DNA from 2 places in the Pseudarthrobacter sp. 10T415 genome. Region 2 is predicted to be linked to the other one. Evidence: predicted binding sites of a transcription regulator. Region 2 holds the regulator's gene; the other holds the start of a gene.
What was found. Region 2 encodes HspR, which represses chaperone genes until heat shock. Its sites were predicted from a motif close to AAGTTGAGTCNNNNNGACTCAACTT; they were not measured.

Region 1: the regulator HspR is predicted to act here: its motif matches at 2,393-2,417, upstream of clpB (ATP-dependent chaperone ClpB).

Annotation. Positions count from the first base shown of each region.
Region 1 is NZ_JBFTHJ010000004.1:260,248-267,001, forward strand. Features, by position in the region: gene AC1DBN_RS08625 (ABC transporter permease) at 1-174, shown strand, start outside; gene AC1DBN_RS08630 (sulfate/molybdate ABC transporter ATP-binding protein) at 171-1,256, shown strand; gene AC1DBN_RS08635 (S1 family peptidase) at 1,424-2,176, shown strand; gene clpB (ATP-dependent chaperone ClpB) at 2,450-5,092, shown strand; gene AC1DBN_RS08645 (septum formation family protein) at 5,128-5,835, opposite strand; gene AC1DBN_RS08650 (DUF3073 domain-containing protein) at 6,116-6,349, shown strand; gene AC1DBN_RS08655 (VOC family protein) at 6,581-6,754, shown strand, end outside.
Region 2 is NZ_JBFTHJ010000004.1:98,132-104,885, reverse strand. Features, by position in the region: gene AC1DBN_RS08000 (PEP/pyruvate-binding domain-containing protein) at 1-1,117, opposite strand, end outside; gene AC1DBN_RS07995 (aldehyde dehydrogenase family protein) at 1,327-2,736, shown strand; gene AC1DBN_RS07990 (hypothetical protein) at 2,792-3,178, opposite strand; gene AC1DBN_RS07985 (heat shock protein transcriptional repressor HspR) at 3,366-3,791, opposite strand; gene AC1DBN_RS07980 (DnaJ C-terminal domain-containing protein) at 3,807-4,787, opposite strand; gene AC1DBN_RS07975 (nucleotide exchange factor GrpE) at 4,958-5,632, opposite strand; gene dnaK (molecular chaperone DnaK) at 5,636-6,754, opposite strand, start outside.

The DNA of each region.
Region 1 (6,754 bases), 160 kb from region 2:
ACCGATCCCGACGCCGCCGTCGCCCTCTCACTCGTCCTGGTGGCCGTCGCGGTAGCGGTGGTGGCACTTGCCTACGGCCGCCCCGGCGGACTGCAGCGCCAAGGCCCGGCACTATGGGGCGGCTCTTCCCAGCGCCCGACGACGGCGGGCACCGCGGGCGGGACGGTCCGGTGAGCTTTTCGTTCCAGGCTGCCGTGGCCCAGCGGGATTTTGACGTGTCCCTCGCGCTGGGGCCCACCGAAACCGTGGCGGTGATGGGGCCCAACGGCGCGGGCAAATCCACCCTGCTGTCCAGCATCGCGGGCCTGGTCCGGCCGGACTCCGGGCGGGCCGAGCTCAATGGCCGGACGCTCTTCCATCTGGGGTCCGGGATCCATCAGTGGACTCCGCCGCACCGCCGGGGAACGGCACTCCTGGCCCAGGAACCCCTGCTCTTTCCGCACCTCACAGCGGCGGAGAATGTTGCCTTCGGGCCCCGGAGCGCCGGGGTCCCGCCGCGAAAGGCAAGGGAACGCGCCCTCCAGTGGCTGGCCGAAGTAGAGGCTGAAGCCATGGCTGGCCGCCGCCCAGCCGGGCTGTCCGGCGGCCAGGCGCAGCGCGTCGCGGTCGCCCGTGCCCTCGCTGCCGACCCCGGCCTCCTCCTGCTGGACGAGCCCATGGCGGCCCTGGACATCCATTCGGCTCCGCTGCTGCGGCGGCTGCTGAAGCGGGTACTCGCGGACCGGCAGGCCATCATCGTCACCCACGACGTGCTGGATGCGCTCATGCTGGCGGACCGCGTGGTGGTCCTCGAGAATGGGCGCGTCGCTGAGGACGGGCCCACCCGCGAGGTGCTGGAGCGGCCCCGCAGCCCGTTCGCCGCCGGCCTGGCCGGGCTCAACTTCGTCACCGGCACGCTGACGGCTTCCGGGATCCGGACGGCGGGCGGCCAGGGAATCGGCCCCGGCCTGGAGATCGCGGGGCACCTGGAGGAGCCGGGCGAAACAGGCCAGGCAGGCGCCGCCGGGCTGCCGGGCGCGGCCGTGTTTCCGCCGTCGGCCGTGTCCGTATTCCTGACGGACGCACACGGAAGCCCCCGCAATTCCTTTCCCGTGGAGGTCACCGAGCTGGAGCCCCATGGAGACCAGATCCGGGTGCGGGGAGGCGGCCTGGCCGCGGACATCACACCCGCGGCCTCGGCAGAGCTGGGCCTGGCGCCGGGGGTCCGGGCCCACTTCGTGATCAAGTCCGCGGCGGTTTCCATCTACGCGACGTGATGTCCAAAGTTATTTACATATTCTGTCAAGATCAGTGACAAACTTCACAGCCTTCCGGTACCGTTCGGATGGGCGGCAGGCCATCGCCTCCACCCATCAACCGGAACTGACCCCGTCCGCGCCTCAACCGGCAGCGGTGCGGGGTCACCTGCGAAGGAGCCACCGCTGTGAAAATCGCCAGAATCCTCGCCGCCGTTGCCGCGACTGCAGCGCTGATGGGCCCGCTGTCCGCACAGGCCGCACCATCGCCGGGCGGTGACACGGCAAGCCCTGACATAGCCGGCGGCAGCACCACCACCATTTCCGCAGCCCCTTATGCAGCGCAGATCTCCTTCGATGCCACCGGCACCAACGTGGGATGCACAGGCAGCCAAATCTCGGCCAGCTGGGTGATCACGGCGAAGCACTGCAATTCCGCCTCCCTGCAGTCCGTCCGGCTGGGGACCACTTATCTGGAGGCCGGCGGCACCGTGAAGACCGTGGCCGCCCGCTACGCCTCCAGCACCGGCGATGTCCTGCTGCTGAAACTGTCCACCCCGCACTACGGCTCCTACGTGGGACTCTCCGGCTCGTTCCCCGCCATCGGGGCTCCGGCGAAGGTGTACGGCTGGGGAGACCAGACCGAAGGCGCGGGCACCATGTCCTACAACCTCAAGACGGCCGACGTCACCGTGGCCGGCCAGGGCACGGACACCTACGGCGGACCCTCCGTCCGGACGCAGTCCCAAAGCGGGCACACCCTGGGCGGCGACTCCGGCGGCCCGCTCATTGTCAACGGCAAGCTGGCAGGTGTCCTGTCGACGTCGAGCATCCTGCCCAGCCCCAACCCGTCCAGCTTCACCAGGTACTACAACGATCATGCATCCGTGTCCCGCAACCTCAGCTGGATCACCAGCGTCTCAGGGGTGGGCGCCTCCTGAGTTCCGGTCTTCGCGAATTCCGCCCGTCCCGGTAAGGGGCGGGCGGTGCCGGTTCCCGGGGGTTCCGTGGGGCCGGCCGGCCGGCGGGTGGCTTGTTGGGGGAGCCGCCCGCCGGTTTTTGCGCGTCCCGCCGCGAAACCGGCCCCGGCGGGGACTCTGCAGTGAAGCGCCGAAGGTTCGCTCTGGGAAAACAGGGCCAAAGGACTGCGTTTTTCAAAGTTGAGCGTAGTACACTCAACCTTAAGAAAAACCCGCCCCTGAAAGGAGCCCTCTTTGGACGTCAAATTCACCACCAAGAGCCAGGAGGCTCTTTCGGCTGCCGCCATGAACGCCTCAACGGCCGGCAACCCGCAGGTGGAGCCCGCCCACATCCTCAAGGCGCTGATGGACCAGCGCGAGGGTGTGGCGGTGGCACTGCTGAAAGCCACCGGTGCCGAACCGGATGCCGTTAGTGTCCAGGCCAGCAGCGCCATCAAGTCCCTTCCCTCGGCTTCGGGCGGATCTTCCCAGCAGGCCCAGCTTTCGCGCCCGGCGCTGCAGGCCATCCAGAATGCCAAGACCGAGGCCGAAAACCTCGGCGACACCTTCGTGTCCACCGAAGTCCTCCTGCTGGGCCTCTCTGCCGGAAGTGACGCCGTCGGGCGCCTCCTCCGCGAAGCCGGAGCCTCTCACGAAGCCCTGGTGGCCGCCCTGTCCGGCGTCCGCGGCGACCGGAAAGTCACCAGCCAGGACCCGGAGAACACCTTCCAGTCGCTGGAAAAGTTCGGCACTGACCTCACGGCCATGGCCCGCTCCGGCAAGCTGGACCCGGTGATCGGACGCGACACCGAAATCCGCCGCATCGTCCAGGTGCTGAGCCGCCGCACCAAGAACAACCCGGTGATCATCGGCGAGCCAGGCGTGGGCAAGACCGCCGTCGTGGAAGGACTTGCCCAGCGCATCGTGGCCGGCGACGTCCCCGAAAGCCTCCGCGGCAAGACCCTGATCGCCCTGGACCTGGCGTCCATGGTGGCCGGCGCCAAGTACCGCGGCGAATTCGAGGAGCGGCTCAAGGCCGTGCTCGAGGAGATCAAGAATTCCGAAGGCCAGATCGTCACCTTCATCGATGAGATCCACACCGTGGTGGGCGCGGGCGCTACCGGCGACTCCTCCATGGATGCCGGCAACATGCTCAAGCCCATGCTGGCCCGCGGGGAGCTCCGGCTGATCGGCGCCACCACCCTGGATGAATACCGCGAGAACATCGAAAAGGATCCCGCCCTGGAACGCCGCTTCCAGCAGGTCTATGTGGGGGAGCCCAGCGTCGAGGACACCATCGGCATCCTCCGTGGCCTGAAGGAACGCTACGAGGCGCACCACAAGGTCGCCATCGCGGACTCCGCACTCGTGGCCGCCGCCACCCTCTCCAACCGCTACATCTCCGGGCGGCAGCTTCCGGACAAGGCCATTGACCTCGTGGACGAGGCCGCGTCCCGGCTGCGCATGGAGATCGATTCCGCTCCGGAGGAGATCGACCAGCTCCAGCGGCTGGTGGACCGGCTCACCATGGAGGAATTGGCCCTTCAGGACGAGAAAGATGCCGCCTCCGTGGAGCGGCTCGCCGCGCTGCGGGCTGACAAGGCTGACCGCGAGGAGGAACTCAACGGGCTCAAGGTCCGCTGGGAGGCCGAGAAAGCCGGCCTCAACCGGGTGGGCGACCTGAAGGCCAAGCTGGACGAATTGCGCGGCGCGTATGAGAAGGCCGCCCGCGAAGGAGACCTCGAAACCGCCTCCCGCGTGCTGTACGGCGAGATTCCCGCCCTGGAGCGCGAGCTCACCGCCGCCGCCGAGGCCGAGGCTGCCGTGACGGACAAGTCATCCCAGATGGTGGCCGAACAGGTGACCGCCGATGACATCGCCGAGGTAATCTCCGCCTGGACCGGCATCCCCGCCGGGCGCATGCTGCAGGGCGAGAGCCAGAAGCTGCTGCACATGGAGGAGGAGCTGGGCCGGCGGCTGATCGGCCAGGCCAAGGCCGTCGCTGCCGTATCGGATGCCGTTCGCCGTGCGCGTGCCGGGATCAGCGATCCCAACCGGCCCACCGGTTCCTTCCTGTTCCTGGGTCCCACCGGCGTGGGCAAGACCGAGCTGGCCAAGGCCCTGGCGGACTTCCTGTTCGATGACGAGCGTGCCATGGTGCGCATCGACATGTCCGAGTACGGCGAGAAGCACTCCGTATCACGCCTGGTGGGCGCCCCTCCCGGATACGTCGGCTACGAAGAGGGCGGCCAGCTCACTGAGGCCGTCCGCCGCCGTCCGTACTCCGTGGTGCTGCTGGACGAGGTGGAGAAGGCGCACCCCGAGGTGTTCGACATCCTGCTCCAGGTGCTCGACGACGGCCGGCTCACCGACGGCCAGGGCCGCACCGTGAACTTCCGCAACGTCATCCTGGTGCTGACGTCCAATCTGGGCAGCCAGTTCCTGGTGGACCAGGCCCTGGATGCCGAGGCCAAGCGGAACGCCGTGATGGCCACGGTGAACGCGTCCTTCAAGCCGGAGTTCCTGAACCGCCTGGATGAGGTGGTCCTGTTCGATGCCCTCACGGTGGAGGAGCTCGGCCACATTGTTGAACTGCACGTGGACGAGCTGGGCCGGCGCCTCCATGATCGCCGGCTCACCCTTGACGTCACGGACGGGGCCAAGGCATGGTTGGCCCTCTCCGGCTTCGATCCCGCATATGGCGCACGGCCGCTGCGCCGCCTGGTCCAGCGGGAGATCGGCGACCGGCTGGCCAGGGCCATCCTCGCCGGTGACATCGTTGACGGCGACACGGTGCTCGTGGACACCGCGGCCGATCCGGACGAACTCACCAACGGCAACGTGGACGCCCTCACCGGTGCCCCGTCAGCCGGGCTGTCGGTGCGCCGGAAGGATTAGCGGACCCTTAAACGTGCTGTCCTGGCAGGCAACTGTCAGGGCAGCACGCTCGCGTTGATGACGTTGCCGTTCGGGGCCGTCACATAACAGTCCGCCCTGCGGTCCCCGGCGTCCCAGCTGGTGCTGCTGGGGAAGCTGCGCTGGTAATTGAGCTGGAAGTTGTTGGCGGCCGGACCCAGCCTGGTGGCCTGGCAGATCTCCAGGGCCTTGGCCTTCAGCGTTTCGGCGCCGGGGTAGCGCTCACCTGCGGGATAGCGGAAGACGCCAACCAGCTGCGCGGAATGGCCCGTGTCGCAGGGCACCGCGGTTGAGGCCAGCGATTCCGGATCAAAGTCCTTGAAGCAGTCGCCCACGGCATAGTCGGCAGGCTTGACGCCCTCCCTGGGCAGCGGCAGCGGCGTCGCCCTCGGCGTGGGCGTGGTTTCCAGGACTCCAGCCTGCCCTCCCTGGGCCTCCGGTGACGCTGCGCCCGAATTAAGCCAGAGGGCCAGCCACACGAGGCCGCCCACCACAGCAATGAGCACGACGGCGAAGAGCACCTTCCACAGGGCCTTTGCCCGGTGTGCCCGGTGCGATGCGGTGGCGCCGGATGGGGCGGATTCGGAGGCTCCGGAGGTCGAGGGGCCGGCTTCGGCATGCTGCGGGGGCCACGTCACGGAGGCCGGGGCGGGGGCGGCGTCTACCCGGGGGATGCCGGCCGTTGGCGGGGAGGCTGGCTTCGGCGGGACGTCCTGGGGGTTCACGGCTGCATCCTCCTGCGTTGTCGTCGCGTCAGTGCTGCAAAACCGGCTGTCCGAACGGTTTTGGCAGCTGCCTGAAGCGACTCTACCGAAGAAAAAACCCGGAATCCCGCGGGCGGACCGGGGGATGGTATCCCAAACACCCGTGGGAGCGCGTCGGGCGGCAAGCAGTTGCCGCAGAAAGCATGTAATCTAGGTGTACGACAAATTGACCAAACATTCCGGGGCCTCACCGATCGCCAAGGTGACCACCTCCGGTCCAAGTACAAAAGGGGGTCACGCCATGGGGCGCGGCCGTCAAAAGGCAAAAGCTACCAAGCAGGCTCGGGATATCAAGTACTACTCCCCGAACACTGACTACTCGGCACTTCAGCGGGAGCTGACGGGCCCGGGCAGTCGTGTAACGAGCCATTACGCCAATGAGCCGGTAGAACCGGACTATTCGGCTTATGTGGATAAGTACGCGGATGATTTGGAAGATGATGACGACGAGGTTGACAACCGTCGCATCGGCTAGTCGCCGCCGCTGAACAATTCTTTTGCAGCACCATTACTGCTGACCTCGGTCACAAGGCCCGTTCGGGCACGCCTCTTCACAGTGCGTGCCCGCGGGCCTTTCCGTCGTCGTCATTCTTTCCGCTGGCTCTGCAGCCCTCCCGGATTCCCAATCCGATTCCCGGGCACAGACACCGGAAGCTGCGTGCACGGCGGCCGGGGCTTCCCTGGGCCTCCGTGTACGGTAGGTCCCATGCCAACTGTGAACACCTACCCGCAGGGTGCCCCGTGCTGGGCTGACGTTCAGACGCCGGACGTCGATGCCGCCAAAACGTTCTACGCAGCGGTGTTCGGGTGGCGTTTCGAGGACCACCCAACTCCGGATGGCCGCAGCTATGCGATGGCTTTCCTGGGCGACGACGTGGTG
Region 2 (6,754 bases):
CCACCGCCGTGGCCAGCAGGGCCTGCAGCGACCTCGCCACGGAGCCGTCAATGAGGTCGGCGAAAAGTGGCGTCAACGGGTCCGGCAACTGCTCCACGATGCTGGCCCGGAAGTACATGCCCTTTGGGTAGGGCAGGGGCCAGGTGTCCGGGATGTCGGCCGCCGGCTCCGGCAGGGCGGTGATGGGACGGGACTGCAGGATGAAGAAAGTGCCGTCGGCACGCGCCCATTCGATGTCCTGCGGCGCCCCGAAGTGCTCCGCAATCCGCCGGCCAAGAGACGCCAGTTCGGCAGCTGCGGGGTCGTCCAGGACGGGCGCACGACGGCGGGCTGCCGCCACCGGCTGCTCCCGGGTCCCGCCCTCCGCGTACACGGTCATGACGGTTTTATCGGCGGTCTGGCGCGAGAGCACCTTTCCCGTGGCTGCCTCCACCACCAGGTCATCGGTGCTGACGGTGCCGCTGACCACCGATTCGCCGAGCCCCCAGGCGGCACTGATGACTGCCTGGTCGCGCCGGCCGTTCGCGGGGTTGGCAGTGAACATCACCCCGGCTGCCTCGGCTTCCACCATCTGCTGGACCACGACGGCGAGCCGCACCTGGCCGGGCAGCACGCCTTCGCGGGCCCGGTAGGCCATGGCTCGCGCCGTCCAGAGCGAGGCCCAGCAGCCGATGACCGCTTTCGTCAGGGCCTCGAATCCACGGACGTTCAGGTAGGTGTCCTGCTGCCCGGCGAAGCTGGCCGAGGCCAGGTCCTCCGCGGTGGCTGACGACCGGACCGCCACCGGGACGTCCGCTGCGCCGAGGAGCCCATAGGCGCCTGCAAGCTCGTCCCGCATCCCGCCAGGCAGGGCGCCGCCCGTGAACAGGGCACGGATCCGGTCCGAGGCAGCCGCATAGTCCCCGGGCGCAGCATCCGGGGACACCGCGGCCAGACGCTGGATTTCGTCGCCCAAGCCGTTGGCGTTGACGAATTCGGCGTAGGCATCGGTGCCCAGTACGAATCCCGGCGGAACCGGCAGCCCGGCATGGATGAGCCCGGCCAGGCCCAGGGCCTTGCCGCCGGCAGCGGCCAGATCGCCGTTTCCCACGTCGTTGAGACCGTTGATATATGGCATGACCGCACGTCCTTGCTGCCCGGCGGGGGGCGGTGCCGTGAACCTGATCCTCAACATCATGGCACCGCGTCGCGGGACTGGCCACTGTTCCCTCCGGGTCAACAGTCCTGCGCCACAACACAAGGGACGCGCCCCGTGCTCAACCACACTGGGAAGCAGCCCGCCCAGCCGCCCGGCTGGCGTCCTTGCCTACTCGAAGTGGAGTACCCGTGGAAACCTATGATGCGCTTCTGGCCGCCATCTCGCCCGCCCCCGGCACCGGCCGGACCATCCTGGACCCAGCGACCGGCGCGGCCGTGGGAGAGGCTCCGGTGCACGGAGTGGCGGACCTGGAAGCGGCCCTCACCGCTGCCGCCGCCGCGCAGCCCGCGTGGGCTGCCCTGGGCCACGAGGCACGGTCCGCCGTCCTCCTCAAGGCGGCCGACGCCGTCGAACGCTCAGCGGAGGAGCTCGCCCAGCTGCTCTCCCGCGAGCAGGGCAAGCCCCTCAACGGGCCCAACGCCCGGTTCGAGGTGGGCGCCTGCGCGGCCTGGCTCCGCGCCGCGGCCGGCACTCCCCTGGAAACCGAAACCCTGGTGGACGACGGCGAAACGCGCGCCGAACTGCACTACCGGCCCATCGGCGTCGTGGGCGCGATCGGGCCGTGGAACTGGCCCATGATGATCACCACCTGGCAGATCGCCCCCGCCCTCCGCATGGGCAATACCGTGGTGGTCAAGCCGTCCGAGTACACGCCGCTTTCGGTCCTGGCGCTGGCCAAGGTGCTCAACGAGGAACTTCCCGAGGGGCTGCTGACCGTGGTTTCCGGCGGGCGGGAAGTAGGCGAAGCGCTGGCCTCGCACGGGGCGGTGGGCAAGGTCATGTTCACCGGGTCCACCGCCACAGGCAAGGCGATCATCCGGTCGTCCGCGGACACCGTCAAACGCCTCACGCTCGAGCTCGGCGGCAACGACGCCGGCATCGTCCTGCCCGGCACCGATCCCCGGGCGATCGCCCAGGGCCTCTTCTGGGGCGCCTTCATCAACACCGGCCAGACCTGCGCCGCGCTCAAGCGCCTCTACGTACATGACTCCATCTACGACGCCGTCTGCGAGGCACTCACCGATGTCGCGAAGGCCATGCCGATGGGGAACGGCCTGGACGAAAACAACGTCCTGGGGCCGCTGCAGAACAAGGCGCAGTACGACGTCGTCGCGAACCTCGTGGAGGCGGCCAGGGCTTCCGGAGCGCGCGTCCTCCTCGGCGGAAACCCGGAAGCCAGCCAGCCCGGCTACTTCTACCCCGCGACGCTGGTGGCGGACATCGACAACGGCAACCCGCTGGTGGCCGAGGAACAGTTCGGCCCCGCGCTGCCGATCGTCCGCTACGGCAGCATCGACGAAGCGGTGGAGATGGCGAACGCCCTCGACGTCGGCCTGGGCGCCTCGGTATGGTCCTCCGATCCCGCGGCGGCCCGTGCGGTAGCTGCCCGGCTCGAAGCGGGCACCGTCTGGATCAACCGGCACGGCGCCGTCGACCCGCGGATTCCGTTCGGCGGGGCCAAACAGTCCGGCTACGGCCTGGAATTCGGCGCCGAAGGCCTCAAGGCCCTGGGCGTACCGCAGGTCATTAACGGCTAAATCATCAACGGCCGGTTCATCAACGGCTGGTTCATCAACGGCCGGGGGCTCCGGCTCACCCCATGGCAGGAGCCACCGAGGTGCGGGCGGACAGGTGGCGGCGGGCCCAACGGGCGAGCTTTTTGCCCTTGCCCTGCCACCAGTTGTCCTCGTCCTTGCCGTAGTGGAACCGGAAGATGATGGCGGTCAGCACGAACATGCCCATCACCACATCGATCCACGACGACACCACGATGGCCACCAGGACCGTCAGGGCATCGGCGATGACCGCCGGGATGGCCAGGGTCCGGAAGACGGTGCTGGCCACGTAGCGCCGGTGCGACCGCGGAACGGACGTTGCCCGGACCATGTCGAAGCAGACGCACACCACCACGATCGTCTGCCCGATGGCCAGCAGGGTCTGTCCGGGCACCGAAGCGCTGAAGGACGCAACTGCCTCCATTCCCGGGCTCATGGCCGGGCCAAGAGAAGAGAACCAAACATGGAATAACCCCCAGAAACGAATGGAACCACTGCTGATTCAGCAGTGGTTCCATTGAAGGTTTCCGCGGGCGGGGCTGCACGAGTAGTGGGTACTCTAATTTCGCCAGGCGGCCAGGGGCCGGGTACTCACCGGGCGGCAGCTGCTGCTACTGCCCGATGGCGCGGGGCCGCCACAGCACCACGGCCTGCGACCGCGGACGGGGGCGCTGGCCGCGGGCCAGGCTCACGACGTCGCCGGCCGCGCCCGCGGCGAAGATGCGGGAGTCGAACGCCTGAGGGCGCCGCCCCAGTTCCTCGGTCAGTTCCAGCACGCGCCGCTGCAGGGCAGACACCTGGTTTTCCAGTTCGAGGATGCGTTTGATCCCTTCGAGCGAGACGCCTTCCTGGGACAGCCGCTGCACTTCGCGGAGCATGTTGACGTCCCGCTGCGAGTACCGCCGGGATTTCCCGGGGGCGCGGCTGGGTTTGACGATGCCCAGGCGGTCGTACTGGCGGAGCGTCTGGGGGTGCATGTCAGCCAGTTCAGCCGCCACGGAAATCACGAAGATGGGTTGGTCAGCGTTGATGTCCACGGCACACCTCCTCCGCTACAGCCGGGCCTTGGCGGCCAGGCCCTCTCGAACGTCGGCGCCGGCCGTGGCCTCGGCGAAAGCCTTCACGGCGGCCTCGGCGTCCTTGTTCAGGTTCTTGGGAACCGCGACGTCGATGGTCACCAGGAGGTCGCCCGTGGCCTTTGAGGTCTTCACGCCTTTGCCCTTCACCCGCAGGGTACGGCCCGACGGCGTGCCGGCCGGAACACGGACCCGCACCTTTTCGCCGTCGATGGTGGGCACCTCGATGTCGCCGCCCAAAGCAGCCTCGGGGAAGGTGACCGGGACGTGGATGCGGAGGTTGTCGCCGTCGCGCGTGTAGAACTCGTGCGGCTTGACCGAGACGGCAACCACCAGGTCGCCGTTGCCGGCCTGGCCGGGCTGGCCCTTGCCGCGCACACGGACCTTCTGGCCGTCCTTGATACCGGCGGGGACGCGAACATCGATGACTTCGCCATTGGGTTCGCGCAGGCCGATGGTGGTGCCGCGGATGGCACCGGAGAACGAGATGCTGGTGGACGCGGTGCGGTCCGCGCCTTTTTGGGGTGTCCGCTGGAACCCGGGCGAGCCGCCGAAGCCGCCGCCGAACAGGTCCGCGAACTCGGGCGGGATATTGCCGGAGGACGGGTTGAAGCCGCCGGCGTGCCGTCCAGTGTTGCCGGTGAATAGGCCGCCGAACAGGTCCTCGAACCCGCCGTTGCCGCCCGCGGCACCGCCACCGCCGGGAGCGAACCGGGCGCCACCGCCCATGGCGCGGATGGCATCGTACTGCTGGCGCTCATCAGCATCGGAGAGCACCGAGTAGGCCTCGGAGACGTCCTTGAATTTCTTCTCGGCAGTTGCATCGCCGGAGTTGGTGTCCGGATGGAACTGCCGTGCCAGCTTCCGGTAAGCCTTCTTGATATCGGCGTCGGAAGCGTCCTTGGCAACACCAAGGATCTTGTAAAAGTCCTTGTCCACCCAATCCTGGCTAGCCAATGGCGTTTCCTTTCAAAAGTACAAAAAGCGTTAAGGCGAGGTTACCGCCAAGCGACGGACGGATAAGGGGCCCGGGAGTGGCATCGGGCCTGCCGAAGCGTGGCGGCTTGGTCCGTTAGGACCGAGCCGCCACGCGTAGGGGCGGGGCCCCTTATCCGTTCGTGAGCGAACTAAGCCGGAACAGCCACAATCACCTGTGCTGCGCGGAGCACGCGGTCGCCTGATTTGTAGCCGGAGCGGAGCACCTGGCTGACGGTGTCAACCTCGATGTCTTCGCCGGGCTGCTGGATCAGGGCCTCGTGGACCGTGGGGTCGAACTCCACGCCGGTTTCGTCGATGCGGACCAGTCCGTAGGTCTTCAGCGCGTTCTCCAGCTTGGCGGCGATCGCGGCGAAGGGGCCATCGGTGAGGTCGCCGTGCTGCCGTGCGGCGTCGACGTCGTCCAGGACCGGGAGCAGGGAGTTCAGGACGCCGATGACGGCCATTTCCCCTGCCACGGCGCGGTCGCGTTCAACGCGCTTGCGGTAGTTGACGTACTCGGCCTGCAGGCGCAGGAGGTCGTTTTTCAGCTCGGCTGCCTCAGCGTTGGCGGACCCTGCGGGAACACCCTGGGCCACGGATTCCCCTGCGGGCACCTCGACGCCGTTGAGGATCTCCTCGGCCTGGGCCAGCGCGTCGCCGTCGGAATCCTGTGCGGAACCGGGCTGCCCGCCTTCAGGGTGCCGGGCCTGGCCGGTCACCGGGTCAACCTTGCGGTTGTCCCGGATGACCGGTTCCTGGCTGTTGCCCTTGCCCTCGTGGTTCGCGGATGAAGAGTGCTCTTCCTCGTTACCGTGATGGGGCATGGCTTACTTCTTCGCTTCGTCTTCGTCGATGATCTCGGCGTCGACGATGTCTTCGTCGGCCTTGGAGCCATCGCCCGCTGCTGCGCCTTCGGCACCCGCGGCACCGGTGGCGCCGTCCGGCGAACCGGCCTGGGAGTAGATGGCTTCGCCGAGCTTCGTCTGGGAAGCCTGCAGCTTCTCGAACGCGGTCTTGACCTCGGCGTCGTCGGTGCCTTCGAGTGCCTTCTTGAGGGCGTCGACGTCGGCCTGGACCTCGGTCTTGACCTCTTCGGGCAGCTTGTCGGCGTTGTCGGCGATCAGCTTGTCCACGGAGTAGGCGAGCTGCTCTGCGGAGTTGCGGGTGTCGGTTGCCTCGCGGCGGGCCTTGTCATCTGCGGCGTGTTCCTCGGCGTCACGGACCATGCGGTCGATGTCTTCCTTGGAGAGTGCGGTGCCGCCGGTGATGGTCATAGACTGTTCCTTGCCCGTGCCCTTGTCCTTGGCGGAGACGTGGACGATGCCGTTGGCGTCGATGTCGAACGTGACCTCAACCTGCGGGACGCCGCGCGGTGCCGGAGCGATGCCGGTCAGCTCGAACGTGCCCAGCGGCTTGTTGTCGCGGGTGAATTCGCGTTCGCCCTGGAAGACCTGGATGGCCACGGACGGCTGGTTGTCGTCAGCGGTGGTGAAGGTCTCGGACCGCTTGGTGGGGATGGCGGTGTTGCGCTCGATCAGGTGCGTCATGACGCCGCCCTTGGTTTCGATGCCGAGGGACAGCGGGGTGACGTCGATCAGGAGGACGTCCTTGCGCTCACCCTTCAGCACGCCGGCCTGGAGTGCAGCGCCAACGGCCACAACCTCGTCCGGGTTCACGCCCTTGTTCGGTTCCTTGCCACCGGCAAGTTCCTTGACCAGCTCGGAGACGGCGGGCATACGGGTGGAGCCGCCCACCAGCACGATGTGGTTGATGTCGGAGAGCTTGATGCCGGCTTCCTTGATCACATCGTGGAACGGCTTCTTGGTGCGCTCGAGCAGGTCCTTGGTGAGGTCCTGGAACTTGGCGCGGGTCAGCTGCTCGTCCAGGTGGACCGGGCCGTCGGGGGTGACGGACAGGTACTGGAGGGAGACGTTGGTGCTGGAGGA